Regions from separate parts of the Terrabacter terrigena genome, predicted to be linked through region 3. Evidence: riboswitches for the same ligand, from Rfam matches in the RefSeq annotation. Region 3 holds a riboswitch; each other region holds the start of a gene.

Region 1 (9,347 bases), on a different contig from region 3:
CGCGAGGTGGCGCCGACGGCCGTCGAGCCCGTGGCGCGCGGCGAGCGCGATGATGACGTAGCCGAGGAGGATCTCGGCCAGCTGGGCCGGGCGGCCGACGATGCCGGCGAGCAGACGGCAGATGAAGATCGCCGTGGTGAGGGCGACGAGCAGGTCGAGGAAGGGGCGCCCCAGCAGCCCCGAGAAGCGGCCGGCCACGTAGCGGATCTCGAGCAGGTTGTGCAGGATGCCGAAGAGGATCAGGCCGATGACGGCCGTTGCCATGGGCGCTCCGAGCGCAAGCGCCAGCGAGGCGGCGACGGTCCCGAGCACGAGGAGGGTCACGGTGCGCGAACGCTGCGTCCCGGCCGCGCTGGTGGCGCCCGTCGCGCTGGTGGCGCTGGTCGCGTCGGTCAGCCTGGTCACGCGGTGACCGTCCGCGCGTGGGTGGCGCTGGCCGTGACGATCGTCGTGGAGCTGCCGGTGCTGGTGGCAGCCGCGCGCCTCGCCGGGTGGGTCGGGTGGGGGAGGGCGCTCGCTGCGGGCGTCGGGGTCAACGTGCTGACGCAGCCGCTGCTGTATGCCGTGTCGACCCGGTTCCGCTCGTCACTGCAGCTCGTCGCCGCCGAGGTCGTCGTGGTGGCGGTGGAGGCGACGGTGCTCGCGTGGTGGTGGCGGGTGCGGGCGCGGGAGGAGACGACGACGCTGGCGCTGGCGGTCGTCGCCGCCAATGCCCTGTCCACCGCCGCGGGACTGCTGGTCCCCTGACTCCCGTTCACGCGCCAATCGTTCCGTCGCCCGGATGCCCGCGGCCACCCGAGTGACCCGATCGTTAGGGTCCTGTGAGGTGACCGAGATTCGGGCGAGCGGCGAGAGGGGCGGCGGGGGCGAGGTCGGCAGCCTGCGCGCCATCGCGCTGTCGGCGTACGGCCCGACGCTCCTCGGCTCGACCGGGGCCGGCGCGGTCTCACCCATCGTGGCCGTCTCTGCCCGTGAGCTCGGTGCCTCGGTCGGGGTCGCGGCCCTGCTCGTCGCGATGATGGGCGTCGGGCAGCTGGTCGGTGACCTGCCGTCGGGCGCCCTCGCCGCCCGCATCGGTGAGCGTCCCGCACTGCTCGCCGCCGCCGTCGTGGAGGCGGTCGGGATGCTTGTCGCGGCCCTCGACGGCGGGCTCGTCATGCTCTTCGCGGGCGTCGTCGTCATCGGCCTGGCCGGCTCGCTCTTCGGCTTGGCCCGGCAGGCCTACCTCACCGAGGCGGTGCCGGTGGCCATGCGCGCCCGGGCGCTCTCGACGTTGGGCGGCGTGCACCGCATCGGCTACTTCGTCGGCCCGTTCGTCGGTTCCCTCGTCATCTCGCGCTGGGGCATCGAGTCCGCGTACGCGGTCGGCGGGGCTGCGAGCCTCGCGGCCTTCGTGCTCGTGCTCGTCGCGCCCGACATCACGGGCTCGGCGCACCGGGTCGCCACGGCCGGCGCGCCGAGGAGCGTCGTCTCGGTGCTGGCCCAGCACCGGCACGTGCTGCTGACGCTGGGGACCGGAGCGATGTGCGTGGCCGGGGCGCGCGCCATCCGCGAGGCGCTCGTGCCGCTCTGGGCCGAGTCGGTCGGCTTCTCACCGGCGCAGACCTCGCTCGTCTTCGGCGTCGCCGGCGCCATCGACATGGCCCTGTTCTACCCGTCGGGGTGGCTCATGGACCGCTACGGACGGGTCGCGGCGGCCGTGCCGAGCATGCTCGTGCTGGGTCTCGGCATGGCGCTGCTCCCGCTCGCCACGAGTCTCGTCGCCGTCACGGCTGCCGCCACGGTGCTCGGGGTCGGCAACGGGCTCGGCGCCGGTCTGATCATGACGCTCGGCGCCGACGCGTCGCCCGCCGACGGCCGCGCCCAGTTCCTCGGCGGCTGGCGCCTCTGCGCCGACCTGGGAAGGGCTGCAGGGCCACTGGCGTTGTCAGGACTGAGCGCCATCATGTCCCTCGGTGCCTCCGCTGTCGTGCTCGGCGTGGGCGCGGTCGCCGGCGCGGCATGGCTGCGTGTCTGGGTCCCGCGGCACGACCCGACGCGAGGCTCGACGACGGGCACGATGACGGGCGGTCACTGACCGGCCGCTGACTCTGAGAAGGTATGACCGTGACGGACCTGATCGACACCACCGAGATGTACCTGCGGACGATCTACGAGCTCGAGGAAGAGGGCATCGTGCCCCTGCGGGCTCGCATCGCCGAGCGTCTCGGCCACTCGGGCCCGACGGTCTCCCAGACCGTGGCCCGGATGGAGCGCGACGGGCTCGTCGCGGTGTCGGGCGACCGTCACCTGGAGCTGTCCGACCACGGGCGCCTGCTCGCCACCCGGGTCATGCGCAAGCACCGCCTCGCCGAGCGACTCCTCGTCGACGTCATCGGCCTCGAGTGGGAGTACGCCCACGACGAGGCGTGCCGCTGGGAGCACGTCATGTCCGAGAAGGTGGAGCGCAAGATCCTCGGCCTGATCGGCGAGGGCCTCGAGTCGCCCTACGGCAACCCGATCCCCGGGCTCGACGAGCTCGGCATGCACCAGGACGAGGACTTCCTCACCGGCCTGATCCCGCTCACGTCGGCCCTGCGCGACGTCCCGGCGGGCGTCACGATCCGGCGCATCGGCGAGCCGGTCCAGGTCGACCCCGAGGCGCTGGGGCTGCTGACGAGCGCCGGCGTCGTGCCGGGAGCCCGGGTCGAGATCACCCGCGACGGGGCCTGGGTCGTCGTCGTCCGCGAGGGCGCCGAACCCTCGTCGGGGGTCTCGCTGCCCGACGACGTCGCCGAGCACGTCTACTGCCAGACCACCTGACCGATCGCGTACGTCAAGGTGTGCCCCGATCCACCGGGGCACTTTGGCATGCCTTGCCACAACTTGTCCGGGTCCTGGGAAGTTCCTTGAACTCTGCCCACCTGGAGGTGACAACCCCCGACGGGTTGGGTAGCGTGGCCGCACTTGCTCTCCCCGTCGAGCAGGTGCCACGGGTCGGACCGCCTAGTCCTGCCATCGACCAGTGGCCAGTGACGAACCGCATGGCAGGAGCGGGGGAACCACTTTCTCCGGGCGTCGAGAGACGTCCTTGGGGTGAAGCCCTCCGCGGACCGCAACGGTCCGAGTGAAGGCCGGGCAAGTACCTCCAGCCCGAACCCGACAGCTCACCTCGTAGGCGTCGAGAGGTCAAACGTGGCTCAGAACGTTCCCGGGCGCCACCGCGCCCCCGGTCGATTCAACGCGATCTCGGAGCTCAAGACGATCGCCAGGGAGTCGGCCCAGCCGGCAGTCAAGGGCGCCGCGATCGTCGCCGCCTCGGGCGGCCTCGTCGCCTCGTTCGCCGGCACGGCGAACGCCGCTGACGGTGTGAGCGCTGCCGCCGGCCCCGCGGTCGTCGGCCCCCAGCTGGGCACCCTCAAGGCGTCGAACGCCCTGTCGGCCATCGGCTACGGCAAGCCGGCCCTGAAGTCCAAGCCGCTCGTCATCGAGGACGTCAAGGTCGAGCGCGAGCGCGCCGAGGCCGCTGCCGAGAAGGCCGCCGCCGAGCGCGCTGCGGAGCGTGCCGCTGCCGCCGAGCGCGCGTCGCGGTCGACCGCCCGTGTCGCCCTCAACGACGCGAAGATCCCCAGCGCCTCCGGCATCGTCGGCATCGCGCAGTCCTTCTTCGGCGTGCCGTACGTCTACGGCGGCAACTCGCCCTCGGGCTTCGACTGCTCGGGCCTCACGTCCTACGTCTACCGTCAGGCGGGCATCTCGATCCCGCGCACGGCCTCGGCCCAGCAGAACGCGGCGACCCGTGTCAGCGATCCCCAGCCGGGCGATCTCGTCTTCTTCGGCACGCCGGCCTACCACGTGGGCATCTACGTCAGCCCGGGCCGCATGATCGACGCCCAGCGCCCCGGCACGGTCGTCGGCAACCACTCCATCTGGACCACGCCCTCGGGCTACGGCCGCTTCTGAGCCCCTGATCGACCTCTCTCGACGCTGTGCCCTCGCCGACTCCGGCGGGGGCACAGCGCTTTTCGGGTCCGTGGTTGACTGAGTCGATGACCGACCAGTCTGCCGCCGAGTCCACGACCCTCATTGAGCTCGACCTCTGGAGTGACCTGGTCTGCCCCTACTCCTGGGTGGCCAAGCGACGTGTCGAGACGGCTGTGGCGGCCTTCGAGCGGCCCCACGACGTCACCGTGCGCCTGCGTTCCTTCGAGCTGGACCCCGACGTGCCGCGAGGCGGCCAGGTGCCGGTCAGCGAGCACCTGACGGTGCGCCACGGCGGTGACGCCGAGGTGGGACGCCTCATGAACGCCCGGGCGAGCGAGGTCGCCGAGGCCGACGACCTCTACTTCGACTGGGACCGTGCCGTGCGGGCCAACAGCTTCGACGCCCACCGCCTCTGCGCACTGGCCGGCGAGATGGGCGGCCCGGCGCTGAGGTCGGCCGCCGTCGAGCGCTTCCAGTCCGCCCATTTCAGCGAGGGACTCGCGATCGACGACCATGAGGTGCTCCAGCGCCTGTCCGCCGAGTGCGGGCTCGACGAGCGCCGCGTCTCTGCCGTCCTCGCATCCGACGAGTACGCCGACCGGGTGCGCACCGACGAGCAGCAGGCGCGCTCGATGGGTGTCACCTCGACGCCGTTCGTCGTCGCCAACGCGTATGCCGCCGTGTCCGGGGCGCGGTCCGTGGACGACTACCTCGCGCTGTTGCGTGGCGTCGCGACCGCGACCGTCTGAGCACCAGGCAAAACCCGCAAATCGCCTATAACGCAACGGGATTCGTCCACCCCTTGGCATGTCACGTTGACATCGGCGACACGGCACCTCCTCCGGGTGGAGGATGCCCCCAGTGCGTCGACGCCGCGAGGGCGGATCGGGGCTCCCGTCACAGGGTCGCGCACTGTTGAACTGGCCGACTGCGGCCGGGCGCAGCCTGGCGGACCTCGGGACGGGAGATCGTGGCGCGGGTTCACGACGAGCACGGCGACGACAGGGCCGCCGCGGCCGGCGATGACCGGGCGGGCGAGGCGGTCCTGGCGGCGTGGAGGGGACTTCCGAGCGAGTCGCGCGCGCTCCTCTGGCGGCTCGTCGTGCACGAGGACGGAGTCGTGCGGTCGACGCCGGCAGCCGGGACGACGCCTCACGGCCCTTCTGGCCGGGGCGAGCGGGCGCGAGCCAGGCTGCGCCTCGGCCTGCTCTCCGAGCTGGTGGCCCGCGCCGAGACACCCGAGTGCGCCGCTGCGCGCAGAAGACTGGGCAGCCACCTGCGCGGCTCGTCGTGGCAGCCCGGGAGGTGGGAGGTCGACGGGCACCTCGGGGAGTGTCCACGGTGTCGCACGGCGGTGGAGGTCCTCGCCGACGTCGACCGCGCGATCCGGGAGCGGGTGGCTCCGGCCCTGCTGCCGGGAGCCTTCACGACGGAGCCGCAGACGGGCGACGCGGTGCCGGCGGCGGCCGGGCCGCGGGATGCGGAGGAGGCGCACGAGCCGGGCGCGCTCGGCCGTCTCGACGGGCCCGAGCGTCACGGGGAGTCGGAGGCGCTGAACCGGCTGGACCTCCTGCACCGCGTGGCTGGTGAGGTCGCGGGTGACACGGCCGGAGCGCAGTCGCCGGCTGCGCGCGTGCTGTCCTTTCCGGGGCGGCCGGTCTCTCTCGTGACCGCTGCGGCGTCCCTGGCGCTGGCGGCGACGCTGTATGCGCTCGGTTCCGTGCCGGGCGGCGCGGTCACGGTGGATGCGCCCGCTGGGCAGGGTCCGCCCGTGTCGGCCCGCACCGGCCCAGCAGAACCGGCTGCTGACCCGGCCGCTGGCCCGGCGGCGCCCGCAGCGGCCGGGCGGCAGCAGGCCATCGGGGTGGCCGTGGCCGAGTCGGCTTCCGGCCCCCGCGACGTCGGCACCGAACCGCCAACCGACGCAGGGCCGCACACCACCGCGGGCGGGTGGGACGTCAGCGGAGCGGGTGCGGCGGCGGGCGGTTCGGCGGCGGCACTCGCGCCGCATACGACGCGTGTCGGCCACGGGCCCATCGCGTCGTCGAGCACGTCGCAACCGCGACGACGCACGTCGAGGAGCGGATGCGCGGCCACGTGGTCGCCGAGGTGACGCTCGCGTGACCGGTTCGGCACAGGTCGCTGCCGGTGCCCTGGTGGTGCCTTCGTGGGTCGCTCCGGCTCGGTGCTCCCGGGGACGGGCCTACGGGCTGCGCTGACGCGTCCCGTCGCGCCCGTCGTCCGGTTCGTCCTCGGATCGGTCGTCCCCGTCGACCCCGCGACCCGAGGAGGTCGCCGTGGCCACGTCGTCGGGGACGGCGGCATACGGCGGCTGGGGGGTCTGGGGCGCGGAAGGAACGGAGGGCGCGACCTCGTCGACGGGGATCACCTGGCTGAGGCGCGTCAGCTCGATGACGGCGCGGATCGGTGAGGTCTGCGGGACGACGAGGCGCAGGTCCTGACGCCGGTCACGCAGTCTCTCGGACAGCCGGAAGAGGGTGGCGATGGCGGCGCTGTCGACGTACGTGGTCTCGGTGAGGTCGAGGACGATCCGCGTGACGTCGTCGGGAACGGCGTGGCCCACTGCGTCGATGACGTCGCGCGCGTTGGAGAGGTCGACCTCGCCGGTGACGCAGACGAGCTGGGTGGACCCGTCGCGGTGCGTGCGCACCCTCGCGAGCTCGCTCATGCGCCGAGGCCCACGCGTACGCGACGGGTGAGCCGCACCTCGGTGCCTGCGGTCATGTGCTCGACCTCGACCTCGTCCATGAGCGCGTGCATCAGCTGGAGGCCCCAGCCGCCTCCGCGGTCGGCTGCCGCTCGCCAGTGGCCGTGGTCGCGAACCCGCACCTCGAGCTCGTCGCCGGTGAGGCGGGCGGTGAGCTCCAGCAGGCCCGCGGTGTCGGCGGCGCTGTAGGCGTGCTGGACGGCGTTGGCGCAGGCCTCGCCGCTCGCGACGAGCACCTCGTTGGCCTCGCCCTCGGGGACGCCGGACTCGTGCAGCCAGCGCCGCAGGGCTCCCCGCAGCTTGACGAGGTTGCGCGCCTCCGCGGGCAGGTGCAGGGCGAGCTCGCCCCCGACAGCGACGGCCGGGCGCATAACCAGCAGCGCCACGTCGTCGGGGACGTGGTCCTCGTCCAGGAAGGTCTGCAACAGCATGTCGCAGAGGACCTCGAGGTCGTCGTCGGGTGAGCTGGAGGGCCAGTCGGTGCGCGAGCCGTTGTGGGAGCCGTTGGGCGAGCCGTTGTGGGAGCCGTTGTGCGAGCCGGTGGGGACGTCGGTGGGCGGGCCGGTGGGCAGGGCGGTGGGTGGGCCGGCGGGGGAGCGGCGCGGTGCCGTGGTGACCTCGCGGCTCAGGCGATCCAACCCGACGGAGAGCGACACGCCGCGCCGCTCGACGAGGCCGTCGGTGTAGAGGAGCAGCGTCGCGCCGGGCTCGAGGACGTGCGACGCCTCGACGAAGGACCCGTCGAGCGTGACCCCGACCGGCGGGGCGAGGGCGCCCGTCAGGTAGGTGCTGCCGCCGTCTGCGACGACAAGGGCAGGGGGGTGACCGGCGTTGCTCCACCGCAGCTCTCGGGACGACGGGTCGAAGACGAGGTAGATGAGCGTCACCATCTCGGGGACGGGCAGCTGTGCGACGAGCTGGTGGACGCCGTGCATCACCGCGGGCGGCGACGGGTCCTGCAGGGCGTACGCGCGAAGCGCCATCCGCACCTGCACCATCGTCGCGGCCGCTTGCAGGCCGTGGCCCGCGACGTCGCCGATCGCGAGCCCGATGAGACCGTGAGGGAGTTGGACGACGTCGTACCAGTCGCCGCCGACCTGCACGTCGGAGGTGGCGGGGACGTAGCGCGCGGCCAGCCCGACGCCGGGCACGTCGGGGAGCCGGTCGGGCAGCAGGCTGCGCTGCAGGGTCTCGGCGATCTGGTGCTCGCGTTGCGCCTTCGCCTCCTCGTGGCTCAGCAGCTCCTGGGCCTCGGAGCGCTCGTGGATCTCCTGCACGAGGCGCAGGTTCGCGGCCGACAGCTGGGCCGTGCGCGTCTCGACCCGGCGCTCGAGCTCGGCGGCTGACACGGCGAGGTCGGCCGCAGCCTTGGCGCGCTCGCTGACGAGGGCGGCGAGGAAGAACGAGGTCAGGGCGACGGACGCGTTGAACGCCTGGAGCGTGACCATCTGCTCCAGACGGCTCGTGCCCTCGAACGGACCAAGCCCTTTGGCTGCAGCCCAGGTGGCGGAGAGCGTTGCGATGAGCGCGGCCGGTGCCGCACCGCGCAGCTGCAGCCGCCAGGCGGCCCAGCCGAGGAACGGCAGGGCCACGAAGAGGACGCGCATCTGGACGACCGTCCACGTGAGCGCCAGTGCTACGGCGACGAGGATCACGGCTCCCTCGAGCCACCGGCGCAGGGGCCACCGTCGCTGCTCCCAGAAGAGCGGGAGGCACAGCAGGAACGGGGCGAACACCAGGACCCCCATCGCGTCGCCAGTCCACCAGACCGCGAAAGCCGTCGGCAGCTGTCCCGCTCGGATCGCGCCGGAGGCGAGGAGGGCGAGCGAGCCGATCGTGGCGCTGACGAGCATGCTGGCGAGCGCCCCGACGAACACGATGGCGAGGGCGTCACGCTGTCGGTCGATCTCGCGACGGAAGCCGACCCGGTGCAGGAGCGTGACGGCGACGACGGGTGCCAGGGTGTTGCCGACCGCGGTGGCGACCGCGGCGGCGAGGGTGGCGCTGATCGGGATGTTGATGGCGAGGGCAGCCACCGCGACAGCGGGCCAGTACGAGCGACCGAAGACGAGGAGGGCTGCCACGGCGATGCCGGTCGGTGGCCACAGCGGTGTCACGTCGTTGCCGACCAGCGAGAGCTCGAGCCCGAGCTTCCCGCCGTAGAAGTAGGTGACGCCGATCGCTACGAGAAGCACGAGACGGCGTACGCCCTCTCGTTCGGAGAGCACGCCGACAGGGCCCGGTGGCTCAGCCGTCCCCACGCGCAGCGTCATGGTCGGGCGCCACCCACGCGCCCCCGCGTCCCCATGGCTGCGAGCCTAGGGAAACGTGGCTCCCGTGACGAGTGTTTCGCGCACACTGTCAGGGAGTGGTCAGCTGTCGCCCGGGGGCGCCCGGGCGCGGCAAGTGAGCGCGACGAGTTTTTCGAAGTGGTCCGCACGCGAGTCGGACCACGCTTAGCGTGGGAACGTGTCGTCGCCCCAGGCCCACCCGGAGTTCCAGCCGCGGCTGGTGCCTGCTCAGAGTGACGGCCGCACCGGGTGCGGGGAGCTCGACTACGGGTCGCTGTTCCGTGCGGTGCCCAGCCCCTGCGTCGTGCTCGACGCCGCGCTGGTCATCCAGGACTGCAACGACGCCTACCTGAAGGCCGTCAGCC
Region 2 (9,347 bases), on a different contig from region 3:
CCGATCACGTCCTCCTCCCAGGAGTTCGAGTAGGTTGCGGCGTCGCCCAAAGCCGCGAGGAAGGGCTCTCTCGGCATCAAGGTTGCGGCCGCGACCGCGTTGCACCACGTCTCAACTTGGGCAGCGGTCCCTGTCGAGGACCCAATCAGGTCGCACAACCCTTCGGCGTGAAGCATCAGATGGGCAAACTCGTGCAGCGCGGTGAATATCTGCGCACGCGGAGGATCAGTGGCGTTGATCATGACCACCGGCACCTCGCCCGGCATAGAGAACCCACGCATCTCGGCAGACGCGACTTCGCTAGTGCGCAGAACTAGGACGCCCGCCTCCTCGAGCGCCTCAAGCCAGCCCTTCAAAGCAACATCGGGGTTGCGCCATCCGCGCTGGTCCTCAAGCGTCACGTGTAGGGCAGCACGTGCGCGAGAACCGGCTTCCTCAGGATGCTCGTCCACTGCGGCCAACGGGACTTTGGCGCCGACAGGAATGTCATCGGCGCGCAGCAGCTCCGCCATAATTTCTTGCTGTTCAACGGCGCGCCGGTAGGTCTTGTGTAGGGGCCGCGACCACGCACTCTCATCGGTATCCGGAAGACGTCGGAAGTCCCTCATGGCATCAAACTCTCGCGGCGGTTCGTCGAGGAAGAACACCGCGAGCGGCCTCTGGTAGAGCTTGGCGAGGCTTCTGAGTTTTGCGAGAGTGGGCTCGGCTTCGCCAGCCTCCCACGAAAGCAAACGGTCTTCCGTGACGCCGGCACGCTTGGCAGCGTCGGCAACCGTCGCGCCGACCGACTCTCGGGCCCATCGGAGGACGGTGGGCGTTACCGGTGCGACTTCGGTAGCCACAAGTCCCCCCTTCCTCGAGCCCGTACCGCACACATGCTAGCCACGCCGTGCGACGATCGAGTGCTCACGCCGCGGCGAGGCTAATCGAAGTCGCTCGACGAGCCGTCGATCGCGTGTGCAACGAACGTGCAACAGCACGCTGGCCACCGGGGACAACTGCGGTCACTGACGGCGCATCGCTAGCGCACGCGTACCGCAGCCCGTTCTACGCCGACGGACTTCCCAAGCTGGATACGCGGGTTCGATTCCCGTCGCTCGCTCCGCAGCAGTGACCCGGAACCGGTCTCCCGGAACGGGTCACCGAACCGGAAGAGCGCGCCGGGGGCGGCCCAGCGCGCCAGTCCGACCAGCCGTCCGAACGCGCCTAGCGCACCCGACCGGCCACCCAGGCGGTGGTCCAGAGTCGCGAGAGCTGCACGCGCTGGCCCGGTCGCGGCGAGTGCCAGACCTTGCCGTTACCGGCGTACACCCCGACGTGGTAGGCCCGTCCGGCGCGCATGAAGAAGACGAGGTCGCCCGCCAGGATGTTGGCCTTGGCCACGCGCACGGTGGCGAGGCGCTGGGCGTTCGCCGTTCGCGGCACCGCGATGTGCAGCCGTGTCCGGTAGACGTAGTAGATGAGGCCGGAGCAGTCGAACGCGTACGGCCCGGCGGCGCCCCAGCGGTAGGGCTTGCCCACCTGGGCGGCGGCGAGGCGCAACGCCTGGATGCGGCGCGGGACGGTCGCCACGGGGGCGGTGGCGACGTTGACCCCCTTCTCGGTGACGGGTGTCGCGCTCTGGGCTGCTGCCGGAGGCGCGGTCGAGGAGGCGGGGGGCGCGGCGCCGGTCCCGAGGAGGAGAGCGGCCCCGACGAGGGGGGCTAGGGCGAGGGAGTGGAGTGGCAGTCGACGTGCGGGGCGCCGGTGGCGCCCGGGGCGTGCAGAACTCGTAGCGGGCATGGTCGGGTTTCCTTCCCACGCCTTCGAGGTGAGCTGTCGGGTTCGGGCAGAAGTGGCCCGGCCGCAAGTCGCGGCTTCACCCCGAGGACCGGTCCTAGCCGGCCCAGAAAGTGGGTCCCCCGCTCCTGTCCACGTGATGCGCAGCTGCCCCGACCGGCGGACAGGACTCGGCGTACCGGCGGGCCGGCCGGGGAGGACCCCGGCCGATGAACTGCCTCGACGGTCGCAGACGAATGGTTGAACCGTGTAGGTCACGGCTCGATATCGGCAGATGTTGCCGAGACAAACCGCCCGAACAGGGCTTTCGGACAGGCGCGTGTGAAACCGCCGGAAAATGACTGGATCCCGGTCCGCCTCCCGCCGCACCATGGACCCCGCTCCGCGCCGGAGCAGTCAGTCGTCAGCGGGAGGGCCCGCGGAGAGGTGGGTGGCCGTCATGGCCTGCTCAGCGGTCAGGGTCGAACACCACCTCGCCCACGCCCGTTGACCGGGTCGCCCGGTCGCGCCCGACTGACAGGAACACCGTGAAACCAGTGACAGACAATGAGATTCGCTCTGCCCTCGTGAACTGCTCGCGCCGCGAGGCGAAGCAGGCCAGCATCCCCAACGACCTCGAGACGCGCCCTTGGGAGCAGCTCGACTACCTCGGCTGGGTCGACCGCAGCAACCCCCAGAGGGCGTATGCCGTCGTGCCCGTCGACGACGAACCCGTCGCCTTCGTCCTGCGCGCGTCCGACCGCGCGCGGAAGGCGAGCGCGATGTGCGCCTGGTGCGAGGACGTCTTCGCGACGGCCGACGTGCGACTGTGGGTCGCGCGACGGGCCGGCGCGGCCGGACGCGAGGGCAACACCCTCGGCACGCTCGTGCACGCCGACTTCAGCTGCTCCCAGCACGTGCGCAGGCTGCCCAACGCGATGGAGGGCGGGCTCGACCCGGCTTCCCTCGTCGAGCGACGGGTCGACGAGCTCCGTTCGCGGTCAACGACATTCGCGCGACGGGTTCGCGACGGGTCGTAGACGGTCAGGGCATCGCCTCGACCGGCTCGCCCGACAGCACGCCGTCCATGATCCGGCGCCAGATGGGGGCCGTATAGCAGGCGCCCGTCATGGATGCGCACGACCTGCCCGCCATCGACACGTTGAACATGTGCCGGGTCGGGTTCACCGGGTTGCCCACCCAGACCGCGGTGGTCAGCGGCGGGGTGTAACCGACGAACCACGACTGCGCGTTGCCGTCGGCCGTCCCCGTCTTGCCGGCAAGGGCCGCCCGGGCCCACCTAGGCGTGCCTCGCCGACGGCGACCTGCGTGCCGGCTGGGAGTCGGCTGGTGCGGGAAGCCTTCGGCGTGCCCGTTTGGACGAGGGCGCCCGACTGTTGCTACGGTTGCGACGCCTCGCAGGCGTAGTTCAGTAGCAGAACAGCCCTCTTCCAGAGGGAAGACGTACGTGCAATTCGTGCCGCCTGCTCCAACGCGAAGGGCCCGGTCCGACGACCGGGTCCTTCTGCTTTTCCCGGCTTCCAGTCCTCCCGGCCGGCGGTGACGCAGGCCGCGGCATCCGTGCATGCGGAAGGGCCCGGACGTGGCGGAACCGTGACCTGCTGCCCTTGCCATTCGTTACTGGTGGGTAGCATCATGGAAGTGACCGGCCAGTAACTTGGTGCGCCCGCCGAGGCGGACGCACGACGAGCGACAGAACGCGGAGGGTCCCGATGGGCCACTACAAGAGCAATGTGCGCGACCTCGAGTTCAACCTGTTCGAGGTCTTCAACCGCCAGGACGTCCTCGGGCAGGGCATCTACGCCGACGTCGACGTCGAGGCGGCGAAGGACATCCTCCACGAGGTCTCGCGACTCGCCGAGAACGAGCTGGCCGACAGCCTCCTCGACAGCGACCGCAACCCGCCCGTCTACGACCCCGCCACCCACTCGGTGACGATGCCCGACTCGTTCAAGAAGTCGTTCAAGGCCTACGTCGACGGCGACTGGGGCAACCTCGACGTGCCGGCCGAGCTCGGCGGCATGGTCGTGCCGGCCTCGCTGCGCTGGTCGGTCGCCGAGATGATCTGCGGCGCCAACCCGGCGATCCACATGTTCACCGCGAGCTACTCGTTCGCCAACCTGCTGTGGCACCTCGGCACCGACGACCAGAAGAAGCTGGCCAAGCACATCGTCAACAAGGCATGGCACACCACGATGGTGCTCACCGAGCCCGACGCCGGCTCCGACGTCGGCGCCGGCCGCACCAAGGCCGTCCAGCAGGCCGACGGCACGTGGCACATCACCGGCGTCAAGCGCTTCATCACCTCGGCCGAGTCCGACATGGTCGACAACGTCGTGCACTACGTCCTCGCCCGCCCCGAGGGCGCCGGCCCCGGCACCAAGGGACTGTCGCTCTTCATCGTGCCGAAGTTCCACGTCGACCTCGAGACCGGCGAGCTCGGCGAGCGCAACGGCGCCTACGTCACCAACGTCGAGCACAAGATGGGCCTCAAGGTCAGCACGACCTGCGAGGTCACCTTCGGCGAGCACGAGCCCGCCGTCGGCACCCTGCTCGGCGACGTCCACGACGGCATCGCCCAGATGTTCAAGGTCATCGAGAACGCACGGATGTTCGTGGGCACCAAGGCGATCGCCACGCTGTCCACCGGCTACCTCAACGCCCTCGAGTACGCCAAGGAGCGCGTCCAGGGCGCCGACCTCACGCAGATGACCGACAAGTCGGCGCCGCGTGTCACCATCACCCACCACCCCGATGTGCGCCGCTCGCTCATGCTCCAGAAGGCGTACGCCGAAGGGCTGCGCGCGCTCGTCGTGTACACCGCGAGCCAGCAGGACACGGTCAACCAGGCGCAGGCGGGCAACCCGGCGGCGCCGCTCGAGGAGGGCTCCGAGGCCGAGCTCGCCAACAAGATCAGCGACCTCATGCTGCCGATCGTCAAGGGTCTCGGCTCCGAGCGGGCCTGGGTGCTGCTCGGCACCGAGTCGCTCCAGACCTACGGCGGCTCGGGCTTCCTGCAGGACTACCCGATCGAGCAGTACGTCCGCGACGCGAAGATCGACACGCTCTACGAGGGCACGACGGCCATCCAAGGGCTCGACTTCTTCTTCCGCAAGATCGTGCGCGACAAGGGCCAGGCCCTGCAGCACGTCGCCGCGCAGATCCAGGAGTTCGCCAAGGACCTCGGCGGCTCGCTCGACACCGAGCGCGAGCTGCTCGGCAAGGGGCTCGAGGACATCCAGGGCATCGTCGGCTCGATGATCGGCACGCTCATGCAGAGCGACCCGCGCATGGGCGGCGACGTCGCGAACCTCTACAAGGTCGGCCAGAACACCACTCGCCTGCTGCTCTCGGCCGGTGACCTCGTCGTCGGATGGCTGCTGCTGCGCCAGGCCGAGGTCGCGCAGGCGGCCCTCGACGGCGGCGCCTCCGGCAAGGACGCCGACTTCTACCGCGGCAAGGTCGCAGCGGCGTCGTTCTACGCCAAGAACGTCCTGCCGAAGATCGCGGCCGAGCGCGCCATCGCCGAGGCCACCGACAACGACCTCATGGACGTCCCCGAGTCCGCCTTCTGACCCGGTCGCGAGAGCACGTTCGTCACATCACGATCGAGAGAGCAGTTCGTCCCGCGTGTGGGGGGACGAACTGCTCTTTCGACGCCGGGCCCCCTCGGCGCACGTCGGGTCGGTGTCAGAGCTTGCGCTGGTAGGCGGGGCACAGCTCGACGATGCGGAAGCCGAGGTCCTCGTTGATGGAGACCATCCATGAGTTCGTGTCGTCGTTGCCCGTGACGACGCGCTTGCGCTCCGGGTGGTCGGCCTGGAGCCGGCGGAGGTTCTCGACCTTGACCGCCATGCCGAGCCGCCGGCCGCGATGGTCCTTGTGCACCAACGTCCCCCACTGCCAGGCCACCGACGGGGCGCCTGACGGGAGCATCAGGTCGGTGTAGGCGACGACGTCGCCCGACGCCTCCTCGACGGCGACCGTCGTGAGGCGCACGCGGCCCTGCTTCTCGAAGACCTCGAGGTACTCCCGGTAGCGGGCCGGCGTCAGGGACTCCTCCTCGAACTCGATGTCGCCCGTCGGGGCGTCGACGGCGAGCTGGTTCATCACCGCGCAGAGCGACTCCTGCAGCGGCTCGGGCACGCCGCCGACGTACGTCTCCAGCCGGTACGCGCCCTCCCACCTCGGGCGCGCGTGCTCCGCGTGCCGGCTCAGCAGGTCGTCGTCGACCGGCAGGTCGAGGTGCCGCATGATCTCGGTGTTGCTCAGGTGGAAGCCCTGCTTCTCGGCGATCCGCCGATAGGGGTGGCCGTCGGAGTCCGGCGGCACCAGCAGGTCCGTGATCAGCGTCGCTCGTGACTCCTCCCGGGCGCGGGCCACGATGCGGTCGACGAGGGCCGAACCGGCTCCGCGCCTCCGGTGTGGCGGGTCGACCTGGACGTCGTGCCAGACCATCGACGTGTTGTCGCTCATGGGCAGCCAGATCGTCGCGACACCGACGAGGTCGTCACCTTCCCAGGCGCCCCACATCTCCATGCGCTCGGCCTCGTCGACGTGCCGCCACTCGACGAGCGTCTCCGCGAGGGAGGGCGGTTCGTTCCAAGGGCGCTGGTGCGCCTTGCTCGCCGTCATGACGTCGTACGCCCGCGCGCAGACGTCGTCGTCGTGCACGTCGATGAGCCTCGTGTCCATGCATCGACGGTAGGGGCGCAGATCCGTGCCGTGCCATCGAGTTTCCGCGACCGAGGCCGAGGCCGGTGGAGCTCACGTCCGCGCCCTCTGGAAGCACTGACGGCGGCCCGAGCAGGTGAGTTCTCCTGCTGGGCCGCCGTCGTGATGGCGGGGGGCTGCGTCAGACGACGTCGTCGCGGCCGGTGGTGCGACGTTCGACGACGTCGGGCTCGCCACGCCGCTCGGTCACCGTGGTGTGCTGCGTGCGGGTGCGCTGCGCGTTCATCACGAGCGCGAGGATGATCGCCAGGGCACCGGCAGCCATGAGGATGATCCCGATGGTGTTGCCCGTGCCGCTGCTCATGTTGAGAACGTTCGAGTCGATGTTCGTGAAGTAGAAGATCGCACCGACCACGAGCAGCACGATCCCGAGTCCGATACCCATGAGGTCTCCTTGGTCAGGGCGCGCCACAGCAGCGTGCCTGAACACCACGTACCCACCGGACGACGGCGTCAGGCGGCGCGGCGGCGCCCGAACGCCAGCGAGACCGCGGAGAGCACGAGCATCACGACACCGACGCCCACCGCGATCGCGATCTCGTAGTAGAGGTTTCGGGCCGCGAGACCGTACGCGGCGTCGGCGATCGTGCGCGCGACTGCGGGGTCGACGCGTCGCAGGAGCGGCTCGCGCGCGACCATGACGACGAGCGCCAACGCGAGCGAGGTCACGATCCAGCCGAGCGCCACGAGGGTCGTCGCCGTACGCCACCGGCGGGCGAGGAAGATCGCGAGCAGCCCCAGCGCGGCCACCACGACAGGTGCCCACGGCCCCCAGGCGTCGGCGATCCGGTATGCCTGCTGCGCCTTCTGCAGGTCGCTGGCCTTCGCGACCGGGATCGTCACCACCGGGGCGAACGAACCAGCCCCGCGCACCCCCGCCTGCTCGAGGGTGGAGGTGAGCGCGGGAACGGGGATGGTGAGTCGCACGGCGACGCGGCCCTGCGCGTCGAGCTCGGTGTTGCCGCGGCCCTTCATCACGTCGATGAACTGGCTGTGCACCGCCTTGATGCCCGTCGCCCAGGCGGACGCGACCTGCGGGCTGGCGACGATCGTCGCTGCCTCGGCCCGGATCGGCACCTCGAGGGTCTTCTCGACGGCGGGCTGGAGCTGGACGGCCCCGAGCACACCGTCGACGATGCCGTCGGTGAGCGCCTCCTGGACCTGCGGCTTGCTCACGACCGGGCGCAGCTCGTCGACGAAGACGTCGGTGCGCGTGAGCATCACGGACGCCCAGAACCCGACGAGCGCGACCGGCAGGAGCAGGACGGCGAGCAGGCCGCAGAGGCCGGAGAGGAAGGAGGGTCCGGTCCTGCCGGATCGCTGTCGTGCCACGCCTGCCACCTGTCCGATCGTCGGCGTCCGGGCAGCTCCCGGACGCGCTGCAGACCCCGCTAGACCCCCCGGAGGTCGAGAGCCAGTCTCGCAGGGGCGGCCGGGTCGATCACCACGGGGATGCCCCAGTCCTGCTGGAAGAGGTGGCAGGCGGCGTGCTCCGGCACCTCCCCGGTCACGGGGTCGCCGTCGCAGGAGGCGGCCTGGACCGAGATGTGCAGGGTTCCGCTGCCGATGTCGTCGAGAAGCACGAGCCGGCGGCTCAGGCCCTCCGCCCGGCCGGCTCCCTCCACGAGAAGCCCGTCGGGGGTGGCCGAGACGTCCAGCCGCGTGGGATCTCCCCAGCGGTGGTCGAGCTTCTGGCCCGCCGGGGGCACGAAGGTCACCTCGAGGGCCACCGGTCCGGGCGGCAGCGGCGTCGACGGACGCTGGGTGCGGTGCGCGGGCCCGTCGACCCGCTGCGCGTCGCGGGGTAGGGCGACGCGCGTGAGGCGGTGGGCCGCGGACTCGACGACGACGAGGCGGGTCTCCCCGGACTCCGGGTCGGCCTCGACGACGGCGTCGCTCGGCTCGGCGAGACCCTGGGCCAGGGTCGTCACCTGGCGGATGGCGGGGTCGAAGCGGCGGATCGCCCCGTTGTAGGTGTCGCTGACCGCGACCGACCCGTCGGGCAGCTCGGTGACGCCGAGCGGGTGCTGGAACAACGACTCGGCCGCGTCGCCGTCGCGGTGGCCGAAGTCGAACAGGCCTGTGCCGACGTGGGTCTCGACGACCAGACCCTCGTCGGCAGAGACGTGGACGGACCGCAGCGCCGACGTCTCGGAGTCGGCGACCCACACGCAGTCACCAGACGCGGAGGCGGCCAGGCCCGACGGCTGGGCGAACCACGCCTCGCTGCCGGGACCGTCGACGAGCCCCTCGTTCGACGTCCCGCCGACGACCTCGACGGTGCCCTCCTCGAGGGTGCGGCCGGGAGTCCAGGCCCACAGCTGGTGGGTGCCTGCCATCGCGATGAGGACACGGTCGCCGAGCCAGGCGAGGTCCCAGGGCGTCGACAGCGCCTGCTCGAGGGCCGGGCCGCCGCCGGTGCGCTCGCGCAGCTGGCTGCCGGTGCCTGCGACGACGTGGATCGACCCGTCGGAGAGGCGAATTCCCTTGAGCTGGTGGTTGACCGAGTCGGCGACGAGCAGGTCGACGCCCAGGCGCTCGGCCACCTCCGGGCGCGTCACCAGGACTCCCTGGGGCTCGTTGAGCTGACCCGCCCCGCCCCACCGGGCGCGCTCGGTCTCGAGGTCGTCCTCGAGGTGCACGACCTGGTGGTTCGCGGTGTCGGACACGACGAACGTGCCGTCGGGCAGGGCCACGGCCTTGCCGGGGAAGCGCAGCGCGGTCTCGGGGGCCGCCGGCGGCACGTACGGGTCGCCACCCGGCTGCAGGGTGCCCTTGCGTCGGTGCTCCTCGATGAGCTCGGCGACGAGAGAGGCCAGCCCGGGCCCGTGCCC
Region 3 (9,347 bases):
CACCAGGACGGTGAGGGCACCGATGAGCAGGCCCGGCCCGAGGTGACGCCGCCAGCCGCGGCGGGGTGCCGGCATGACGAGGCCCTGCTCGGCGAGGGCGAGGCGCCGCTGCTCCTGCACCCGCAGCACCCGGCGGTAGCCGACGACGAGCAGCGGGACGACGAGCAGTCCCGCTAGCGCCCACGGCCACGTCAGTGTCATCGCGGTCTCCTCATCGCCAGCTCCTCATCGCCAGCTCCTCATCGCGGTCTCCTCATCGCCGTCTCCTGCGCCGCAGGTCGGAGATGCGCATGAGCGACCGCACGAGGTCGTCGTCGGTGCGGATGCGATGGAGGTCGACGCCGGCCCTGCGCGCCCGTGCCTCGAGGTCGGCCTGCCGCGCGTCCGCGGCAGCCGCAAGCCGCGCACGGAAGGAGGCGTCACTCGTGTCGACGAAGATCTGCTCGCCCGTCTCGGCGTCCTCGACGTAGACACCCCCCGCGTCGGGCAGCTCGCTCTCACGCGGGTCGACGACCTGGATCGCCACGACCTCGTGCCGCCGCGCGAGCCGCGCCAGCGGCTTCTCCCAGCCGTCCGTGCTGATGAAGTCCGACACGACGAGCACCAGCCCGCGCCGCCGGGCGATGCCCGCCGCAGCCGTGAGCAGCAACGAGAGGTCGGTGACCCTGCGGTCATCGCCCTTGTGTTGATCGCCTTTGCTGCGCCGGGAGCGGGTCGGGCTGACGTCCCGGCCCGGCCCGGTCCGCGACCTGCGGCTCGCCAGCCACCCGGATGTCGGGACGGGATCGTCTGCGGCGGAACGGGACTCGCGCCGGTCGAGCAGCAGCTGCGCGATGCGCAGCACCTGCATCCGACCCGACGCCGGCGGGATGACCGCGTCGACGCCGGTGTCCATGACGATCGCCCCGACCCTGCTGCCACCGCGGGTCAGCACGTGCGCCAGGGTCGTGGCGACCTCCGCGAGCACGAGGTGCTTCTGGCGAGCGACGGGCCCGAAGCCCATCGAGGCCGAGTGGTCGAGCAGCAGCCAGGCTGTCAGCTCGCGGTCCTCGACGAACTCGCGCACGTACGGGGTGTCGAGCCGTGCCGTGACGTTCCACTCGATGTGCCGCAGGTCGTCGCCGGGCTCGTACTCGCGCAGGTCGGTGAAGTCGAGCCCCGACCCTCGGAAGAGGCTGCGGTAGTCGCCCTGCAGCCGACCGTCGAGCCGCCGCACCACCCTCCACTCGAGGCGTCGGAGCAGCTGCTCGGCGCTCAGCGTGTCGGTCGAGCCCATGTCGCGTCACCAGCTGCGGACCCGCCGGCCGTGCCCCCCGCAGGGATACCGCCCGACTCCGCCCCGAACGCGCCGGCCACCGAGCCACGGGCCCGATGGTCTCGGCCCTGCTGCTCGCGCAGGGGCGCCGTCGGCACCGGCACCGCGTGGATGATCGGCGTGAGCAGGTCATCGGGAGAGAGGTCCTCGGCCAGCGCCTCGTAGGACAGGACGATGCGGTGCCGCAGCACGTCGCGAGCGAGATCGCTGACGTCACCCGGAAGCGCGTAGTCGCGCCCGCGCAGGAACGCCAACGCGCGCGCCGCCAGCACGAGGTTGATCGACGCTCGCGGGCTCGCGCCGTACGTCAGCAGCCGGGCCAGGTCGTCACGCCCCACACCGGCGGGCTCGCGGGTCGCCGTCGCCAGCCGGACGGCGTACTCGATGACCGCGGGGTCGACGTACACGGCATCGGTCTCACGCTGGAAACCGCGCAGCAGCTCCGGGTCGAGCACCTTGACCGTCGCGACGGCAGCCGCGATCTGGCGCTCGACGACCACGAACTCCTCAGCGGCAGAGGGGTATCCGATGAGCACCTTGAGCATGAAGCGGTCGACCTGCGCCTCGGGGAGTGCGTACGTGCCCTCCGACTCGATCGGGTTCTGCGTCGCCATGACGAGGAACGGGTCGGGGGCCGGGAAGGTCTCGCGGCCGATCGTCACCTGCCGTTCCTGCATGACCTCGAGCAGAGCGCTCTGCACCTTCGCGGGTGCGCGGTTGATCTCGTCGGCGAGCACGAGGTTGGCGAAGACCGGCCCCAGCGAGACCTGGAACTCGCCGTCGTGCTGGTTGTAGATGCGCGTGCCGACGAGGTCGGCCGGCACGAGGTCGGGCGTGAACTGGATGCGCTGGAACTCGCCGCCGATCGCGTGCGCGAGCGTCTTGATCGCCATCGTCTTGGCCAGCCCGGGCACGCCCTCGACGAGCAGGTGGCCGCGGGCGAGCAGGGCGACCATCATCCGCTCGAGCAGCAGGTCCTGCCCGACGATGGTCCGCTTGACCTCGTAGAGCGCCTGCTCCAGCTCGTGCCGTCCCTGCCGACTGCCTGCCTCGCCGTCCATGCCGTGCTCCTGTCGCTGCTGCTCGGTCGTGCTGGGCTGATGCTTCTCGTGCTGTTCTCGTGCCTGTTCTCTTACGTGTTCTCGGGCCCGGTCGTGCTGCCGACGTATGCCGTGTGCCACCTATCGCGGGAGGCTGCCGCCCCCGCCCCCTGCGGTCGCAATGGGCACGGCGAAGCCGATGCCGACGAAGAGCGTCTGGTCGGTGGGGTTGGCGAGGCCGGTGACGATGCCCACGACCTGCCCTGCCTTGTTGAGCAGCGGGCCGCCGGAGTTGCCGGGGTTGACGGCGGCGTCGAACTGGATGAGGTGCTCGAGCTTGCGGTTGCCCTCGACGCGGACCGTCCGGTCGAGCGCCGACACGACGCCCGCCGACAGCGAGTCGGTCAGTCCGAGTGGGTGGCCCACGGCGAAGACGGGCGCCCCCACGGGCAGCCCGCCGCCGAGCACGGCCGGCACGACCGTCTCGGGCAGCCTCGCGGGGGTGAGGGTCGCGATGTCGCTCTCGGGCTTGCGCGACGCGACGATGGCGGGCGAGGTCGTTCCGTCGGAGAAGGCGACCGTGATGGCACTGGCCCCCTCCACGACGTGCAGCGCTGTGAGCACCGTGCCGTCGGCGTTGACGACGACGCCCGCGCCGCTGCCCTGCGACTGGGGGCCTGCCGACGTGCCGCGCGTCGTGATGACGACGAGCGACGGGGCGATGGCGGCGTGCGCGAGCGTCGCGTCGGCAGGGGCGGCCGCCTCGGCCTCGGCCTGCCTCCCCAGACCCTTCTGGACGGTCACGTCGACGTCGCGCTGGGTGATCGGTGCGGGCTCGGGTGGCCGCGTGACGGCATACGCGGTCAGGGCTGCCGTGACGAGCAGGACGACGGAGAGAGCCGCCCACACCCAGCGGGGGACGGCGGCAAGGCGGCGGCGCGTCCGCTGCAGCGGCCCCTCGGGAGGGCCGGGTTCGGGGCTGTGGACGGGGCCGTCCGGCGATACTCCGGGCGGTGCGAGCAGCCGCGCGCGCAGAGGTGTCCCGGCGCCGGGGGCGGAGGTGTCGACTGCGGGGGGAGCGGTGACCCGTGCCACCTTTTCGACTGTACGTTTCGATCGCCCGGAGCGGCAGGGGTCCACCCCGAGTTCACAGGTTGGGCGGAACCGGTGACTTGCGGTCACCGCCACGGGTAGGAATGGCGTATGCCGTCCGCCGCGTCCCTGGTGCGTCAGCGCCTCACGGTGCAGCGGGAGGCGCTGACCGAGGCAGAGGAGGCACTGCTCGGCGGTGAGCCCGAGGGACTGCACGACGTCCGCGTCGCCATCCGGCGCATCCGCTCGGCCCTCGCGACGTTCCGACCGGTGCTCGAGCCCACGGTCACCGACCCGCTGCGTGACGAGCTGCGGTGGGTGTCGGGGCTGCTGGGTCAGGCGCGCGACATCGAGGTCGTCATCGAGCACACGGAGCTGCTCCTCGCGGCCGCCGAACCGGTCGGACTCGACGACGCCGTCACCGGCCTGCGTGCCCGCCTGCGCCTCGACCTCGCCGCCGCGGGCGACGTCGTCGACGAGACGCTCGCCTCGACGAGGTATGCCGCGGTGATCGCCCTGCTCGACGCGGCCGTCACCGATCCCCCTTTCACGGCCGAGGCGGACGGGGGAGCGAGGAAGATCGCCCGCAAACGCGTCGAGCACGACCTCGAGCGCGTGGTCGAACGCATCGGTCTCGCTCGGGCCACGAGCGACCCCGAGGAGCAGGCCGCCCGGCTGCACGACGTGCGCAAGGCGGCCAAGCGGCTGCGCTACGCGGCCGAGGCGGCCGCACCGGTGGCCGGGTCGCGCATCCGCGAGATCGAGGAGGTCGCCGAGGGTACCCAGGACGTCATCGGCCTGCACCACGACGCGACGGTCACGCGCTCGACCCTGCGGCACCTGGCGCTCGACGTCGAGAGCGGTGAGGCGGCGGCGTTCCTGCTCGGCCACCTCGACGCCGACGAGCAGCGCGCCCTGCGCGACCTGAGGTCCCGGGCGATGGACGCCCTGACCGCGCTCGAGAAGCTTGCCGACGACCGTCGGTGACCTCGCGCAGGCGGCGCCGCCCGGCTCAGAAGGGAGCGGTCTGCGCCCACGGTCGCTCGACGGCGGTGGCCTGCCCGTCGGGACGCCCCGGCACACGCCCACTGTGTCGTATGCCGGAGGGGTCGCATGCCGGAGGGTCTGTCGTGTGCCGAGGGCAGGGACTGGCTGTCACACCTGCACCTAGCATCGGCGCCATGCCCGAAGTCCACGTCCGCGACGCGACCGCTGCCGACGCGGTGGCCTGCGCCGCCATCTACGCGCCCTACGTCACCGGCACCTCGATCACCTTCGAGACCGAGCCGCCGGACGCGGCGGAGATGGGGCGACGCATCGAGAAGGCGCAACGCTTGCACGCCTTCCTCGTGCTGGAGGACGCGGGTGAGGTCGTCGGGTACGCGTACGGCGGGCCCTTCAAGGAGCGCGCGGCCTACCGCTGGTCGTGCGAGGTGTCGGTCTACCTCGCGATGGACCGCCGAGGGCGAGGCGGCGGCCGTCGGCTCTACGAGGAGCTGCTACGACGGCTGGCCGCGCGCGGCTACCGGGTGGCGGCTGCCGGGATGACGCAGCCCAACGAGGCCAGCGGGCGGCTGCACGCGGCGATGGGCTTCAAGAAGGTCGGCACCTACCGCGACATCGGCCACAAGTTCGGGGCGTGGCACGACGTCACGTGGGTGCAGCGCCCCCTCGGGGACCCACCGCCGCCGGGCGAGAGCCCGCCGGAACCGCGCTGAGACCGCCGCGCCGGCCCCGCCGGGGCGGCGCGGCGGTTCACGGTGCAGGTGTCAGGGGAGGGCAGGGTAGTCCGTGTAGCCCTCGGCGCCGCCACCGTAGAAGGTGGCCGGGTTCGGTTCGTTGAGCGCGGCACCCTCGCGCCAGCGGCGGGCGAGGTCGGGGTTGGCGAGGAACTCGCGCCCGACGGCCACGGCGTCGCCCAGGTCGCGCTCGAGGATGTCCTCGACCTCGGCCAGGCCGGTCACGGAGGCGAACCCGGTGTTGAGGATGACGGGCCCACCGAACCTCTTGCGCAGGTTGCGCACCAGGTCGGACTCGGGGTCGCCGAGGATGCTGAGGTAGGCGAGGCCGAGCGGCGCGATGCCCTCGACGAGCGTCTCGTAGGTCGCGGCCGTCTCGAGCTCGTTCTCCTCGAGGACGCCCTGGATGTTGTGCGCCGGCGAGATGCGGATGCCGACCCGGTCGGCGCCGATGGCCTCGGCGACGGCGGTCGTGATCTCGATCGCGAGGCGAGCGCGGTTCTCGGGCGAGCCGCCGTACGCGTCGGTGCGCTGGTTGCTCGACGGCGCGAGGAACTGGTGCGGCAGGTAGCCGTTCGCGGCGTGCACCTCGACGCCGTCGAGCCCGGCCGCGACCGCCTGCCGCGCCGCGTGGACGAACTCGGCCACGAGCGAAGGGATCTCGTCGGTCTCAAGGGCCCGCGGGACGGCATACGGCTGCTCGCCGGACGGCGTCACGATGGAACCGGGTGCGGCGATGGCGCTGGGGGCGACACTCTCGAGGCCACCCTTGTTGTCGGGGTGGGCGACGCGGCCGGCGTGCATGAGCTGAACGACGACGTGGCCGCCGCCCGCGTGCACGGCGTCGGCGACGAGGCGCCAGCCGGCGACCTGCTCGTCGGAGTGGATGCCCGGGGTGTCGAGGTAGCCCTGACCCACGGCACTGGGCTGCGTGCCCTCGGTGATGATGAGGCCGGCGCTCGCGCGCTGGCCGTAGTACTCGGCGTTGAGCTCGGTCGGCGCCTGGCCCGCGCCCGCGCGGTTGCGCGTCAGCGGGGCCATGACGAAGCGCTGGGGGAGGTCCCAGCGGCCGATGCGGATGCTCTCGAAGGCCGTGGACACAGGCCTGCTCCTCACTGTCGGTGGAGGTTGTCGGTGACGGTCGGCGGCTCGCTCCCGCGAAGCGGAGGAGCCTTCGACCACGTGGGCGACAAGTCGGACAGCGGGGGGATCATTCCCCGAGGGCGGCTGGTGTGACGCGTCAGGCATGACGAAGGGGAGGATGCCGCGGCATCCTCCCCTTCGCGTGCAGCGCTCAGATCGCGTGGGTCACGGCGCGTAGATGTACTTCATGCCCGGACCGTCGGTGAGGGTGCGGGTGTTGTAGTTGTACGGGCCGGCCAGGGCGTTCATCTCGATGATGTGCACCTGGTTGCCGTCGACGCCGGTCACCCAGGCGACGTGGCCGACGTTCGAGGAGCCGTGGACGCCGGGCTGCATGACGAGGATCGAGCGCGCACGCGGCGTGCCGGTCACGGTGTAGCCCGCGTTGGCGGCGCCGGAGGCCCACTCCATCGCGTTGCCGGTCCAGCCGCCGGGGTAGTAGCCCTCGGAGGCGTGCCACTTGGCGAGCGCGCCCCAGGTGCACTGGCCCTCGGTGGCCCAGTTGTAGGCGGAGCGCATGCCCGAGGACGCGCCCGGGACGGCGCCGTTGCTGCTCGACTTGATCGAGGTGGTCGCCGTGAGCGTGCGACGGGTCAGGTCGCGCGAGGCACGCTCGGCGGCGGCCTTGCGCTCGGCTGCAGCCTTCTCGGCAGCGGCCTTCGCGGCGGCAGCCTTGGCGGCGGCGCGCTCGGTCTTGACCTGGATGTCCTCGATGACCTGCGGCTTGGGTGCAGCAGCGGGCTGGGTGGTCGCCTTCTGGGCTGCCGGCGCGTAGCCGATCTTCGCCAGGGCGGTGGAGGCGGCGGGGACGGCGCCTGCGGTCGGGCCGACCGCGGCAGCGCCGGCGGTGGAGGCGGAAAGGGGCTCGGCGCTCGCGGGGTTCGCGAAGCTGGCGACAAGGCCACCGGTGGCCGCGACGAAAGCCGCGCCCTTCATGGCCGGCTGTGCCGTCTCGCGAGCGAGGAGCTTGAGCTCGTTCAGGGGGTTGTGACGGCCAGGCGCACGGTGGCGGCCGCGGATGATCTCGTTGTTCACACGTGTACCTCTCCGCGCCTACGAAGTTAGCTGTCGGGTTCGGGCGGGGAGGTGCCCGGTGCTCCCCCGGCCCGCGACGAGTCGCGATCCGGGCGAATACTTCACCCCAAGGACGTCCGGAGTCGTGGCGCCGGACGCCCGGAGAAACGTGTGGTTCCTCCGCTCCTGTCACAAGGTTTGCTCTCGCTCGTCAGGCGGTGACAGGACTAGGCGGTCCACCTCGCGAGCGCCCGACCAGGTGGTCGGACACCCGGAAGAGTAGACGACTTGTCGGGCAAAAGTCACGCTGAGGTAACGGAGTCGCGCCAGAAAGGTCGTTGAAGGCCCGTTTTGAGCGCCTTTACCCGCGCTTTACGGTCGGCGACTGTGACCGGGGTCACATGACATGATCGTGACCGGGACCGGCGCAACCCAAGACACCTACCCGCCGGACCGACGCTTCAGACCGACCCTCCAGACCGACCCGTCACACCGACACGAGGAAGGGGCACGACGTGCTCGAGAGCTCCAAGGCGTTCGGCGGCTTCTCCGTCGACGACATCCCCGCCGCCCGCGCGTTCTACGCCGACACGCTGGGCCTCAGGGTGACCGAGGCGAACGGCATGCTCACGCTGCACCTGGCCGGCGACCGGCCGGTGATCGTCTACCCGAAACCGAACCACACACCCGCGACCTTCACGATCCTCAACTTCCCGGTCGACGACGTCGAGGCGGCCGTCGACGAGCTGACGTCGCGAGGCGTGACGTTCGAGAGGTACGAGGGCACGCCGACAGAGACCGACGAGAAGGGGGTCTTCCGCCAGGGCGGTCCGCTCATCGCCTGGTTCACCGACCCGGCGGGCAACGTCCTGTCGGTCATCGACTCGTCGCCCGCCTGACGCCGCCAACCCGGGCGGTGCGTGGCTAGGGTCGGGGGCGTGTTCGACGACAGCGCCCACGTCCTGCGCCGCGCCCGCCGCGTGCTCGCCGAGCACGTGACCCCTGCGGTCCACCGAGACCGGGTGCCGCTCGCCACCTCCGCGTGGCACGTCGCCGGTGAGCCGGTGCCGGTCGCCGTCGCGCTGGGGGTGGCGGCGCGCGGAGGTTTCGAGCCCGCCGGCCCGGGCACGCCGTGGGGCGAGCCGTGGTCGACGTGGTGGTTCGAGATCACCGGCTCGGTGCCCGAGGCGTTCGCGGGGGAGTGCGTGGAGGTCGTCGTCGACCTCGGTTTCCGCGGCGAGGGCCCCGGCTTCCAGGCCGAGGGGCTGCTCCACGACGCCGATGGCACGCCACTCAAGGGCATCCACCCGATGAACCGGTGGTTCCGGGTCTCACCGTCGGCCGCCGGCGGGGAGCAGGTCCATCTCTTCCTCGAGGCGGCCGGCAACCCGGCCGTCATGGAGCACGGGTTCCGGCCGACCGGGCTCGGTGAGGTCGCGACGGCGGGCGCCGAGCCGCGCTACCTCCTGGGGCGCGTCGACGTCGCCGTCTTCGAGCCGGAGGTCTTCGGCCTGGCGATGGACCTCGACGTGCTGGTCGACCTCGCGACGGAGCTGCCCGAGCGCGACGCCCGTCGGCTCGAGGTCACGGCCGCGCTCGACGACGCGCTCGCGGCTCTCGACGTCCACGACATCCGCCACACGGCGGCTGCCGCCCGGGCGGCGCTCGTCGAGGTCCTGGCCGCGCCGGCGGTCACCAGCGCCCAGCGACTCACCGCCGTCGGCCACGCCCACATCGACTCAGCCTGGCTCTGGCCGGTCCGCGAGACGGTGCGCAAGTGCGCCCGCACCTTCGCGAACGTGACGGCGCTCGCCGCCGACTACCCCGAGCTCGTCTTCGCGTGCTCGTCCGCGCAGCAGTACGCCTGGATGAAGGAGCGCCAGCCCGCCATCTGGCAGCGCATCAAGGACGCCGTCGCCGCGGGCACGTGGGAGCCCGTCGGCGGCCAGTGGGTCGAGGCCGACGGTGTCATGCCGAGCGGCGAGTCCCTCGTGCGCCAGCTGC

The links. A riboswitch is a leader RNA that binds a small molecule or an ion and turns the genes downstream of it on or off. The one in region 3 is predicted to bind cyclic di-AMP.
Region 1: it holds a riboswitch for cyclic di-AMP, as region 3 does, so the genes downstream of both, ACFQ2V_RS04390 (C40 family peptidase) here and ACFQ2V_RS12885 (CHAP domain-containing protein) in region 3, are expected to answer to the same signal.
Region 2: it holds a riboswitch for cyclic di-AMP, as region 3 does, so the genes downstream of both, ACFQ2V_RS18885 (C40 family peptidase) here and ACFQ2V_RS12885 (CHAP domain-containing protein) in region 3, are expected to answer to the same signal.

Annotation. Positions count from the first base shown of each region.
Region 1 covers NZ_JBHTKH010000002.1:24,679-34,025, reverse strand. Annotated here, with positions in the region: gene ACFQ2V_RS04410 (hypothetical protein) at 1-405, opposite strand, end outside; gene ACFQ2V_RS04405 (hypothetical protein) at 409-747, shown strand; gene ACFQ2V_RS04400 (MFS transporter) at 827-2,077, shown strand; gene ACFQ2V_RS04395 (metal-dependent transcriptional regulator) at 2,107-2,802, shown strand; cyclic di-AMP (ydaO/yuaA leader) riboswitch at 3,003-3,172, shown strand; gene ACFQ2V_RS04390 (C40 family peptidase) at 3,175-3,942, shown strand; gene ACFQ2V_RS04385 (DsbA family oxidoreductase) at 4,029-4,712, shown strand; gene ACFQ2V_RS04380 (hypothetical protein) at 4,934-6,076, shown strand; gene ACFQ2V_RS04375 (STAS domain-containing protein) at 6,167-6,652, opposite strand; gene ACFQ2V_RS04370 (MASE1 domain-containing protein) at 6,649-8,919, opposite strand; gene ACFQ2V_RS04365 (PP2C family protein-serine/threonine phosphatase) at 9,161-9,347, shown strand, end outside.
Region 2 covers NZ_JBHTKH010000018.1:31,296-40,642, reverse strand. Annotated here, with positions in the region: gene ACFQ2V_RS18890 (ImmA/IrrE family metallo-endopeptidase) at 1-842, opposite strand, end outside; gene ACFQ2V_RS18885 (C40 family peptidase) at 1,207-1,782, opposite strand; cyclic di-AMP (ydaO/yuaA leader) riboswitch at 1,789-1,933, opposite strand; gene ACFQ2V_RS18880 (FBP domain-containing protein) at 2,316-2,798, shown strand; gene ACFQ2V_RS18875 (hypothetical protein) at 2,803-2,958, opposite strand; tRNA gene ACFQ2V_RS18870 (tRNA-Gly) at 3,177-3,250, shown strand; gene ACFQ2V_RS18865 (acyl-CoA dehydrogenase) at 3,492-5,354, shown strand; gene ACFQ2V_RS18860 (GNAT family N-acetyltransferase) at 5,470-6,474, opposite strand; gene ACFQ2V_RS18855 (DUF6458 family protein) at 6,635-6,898, opposite strand; gene ACFQ2V_RS18850 (hypothetical protein) at 6,967-7,845, opposite strand; gene ACFQ2V_RS18845 (NHL domain-containing thioredoxin family protein) at 7,905-9,347, opposite strand, start outside.
Region 3 covers NZ_JBHTKH010000007.1:207,002-216,348, forward strand. Annotated here, with positions in the region: gene ACFQ2V_RS12850 (VWA domain-containing protein) at 1-201, opposite strand, end outside; gene ACFQ2V_RS12855 (DUF58 domain-containing protein) at 254-1,276, opposite strand; gene ACFQ2V_RS12860 (AAA family ATPase) at 1,255-2,376, opposite strand; gene ACFQ2V_RS12865 (S1C family serine protease) at 2,497-3,450, opposite strand; gene ACFQ2V_RS12870 (CHAD domain-containing protein) at 3,559-4,434, shown strand; gene ACFQ2V_RS12875 (GNAT family N-acetyltransferase) at 4,629-5,165, shown strand; gene ACFQ2V_RS12880 (alkene reductase) at 5,217-6,287, opposite strand; gene ACFQ2V_RS12885 (CHAP domain-containing protein) at 6,495-7,364, opposite strand; cyclic di-AMP (ydaO/yuaA leader) riboswitch at 7,368-7,557, opposite strand; gene ACFQ2V_RS12890 (VOC family protein) at 7,859-8,242, shown strand; gene ACFQ2V_RS12895 (alpha-mannosidase) at 8,282-9,347, shown strand, end outside.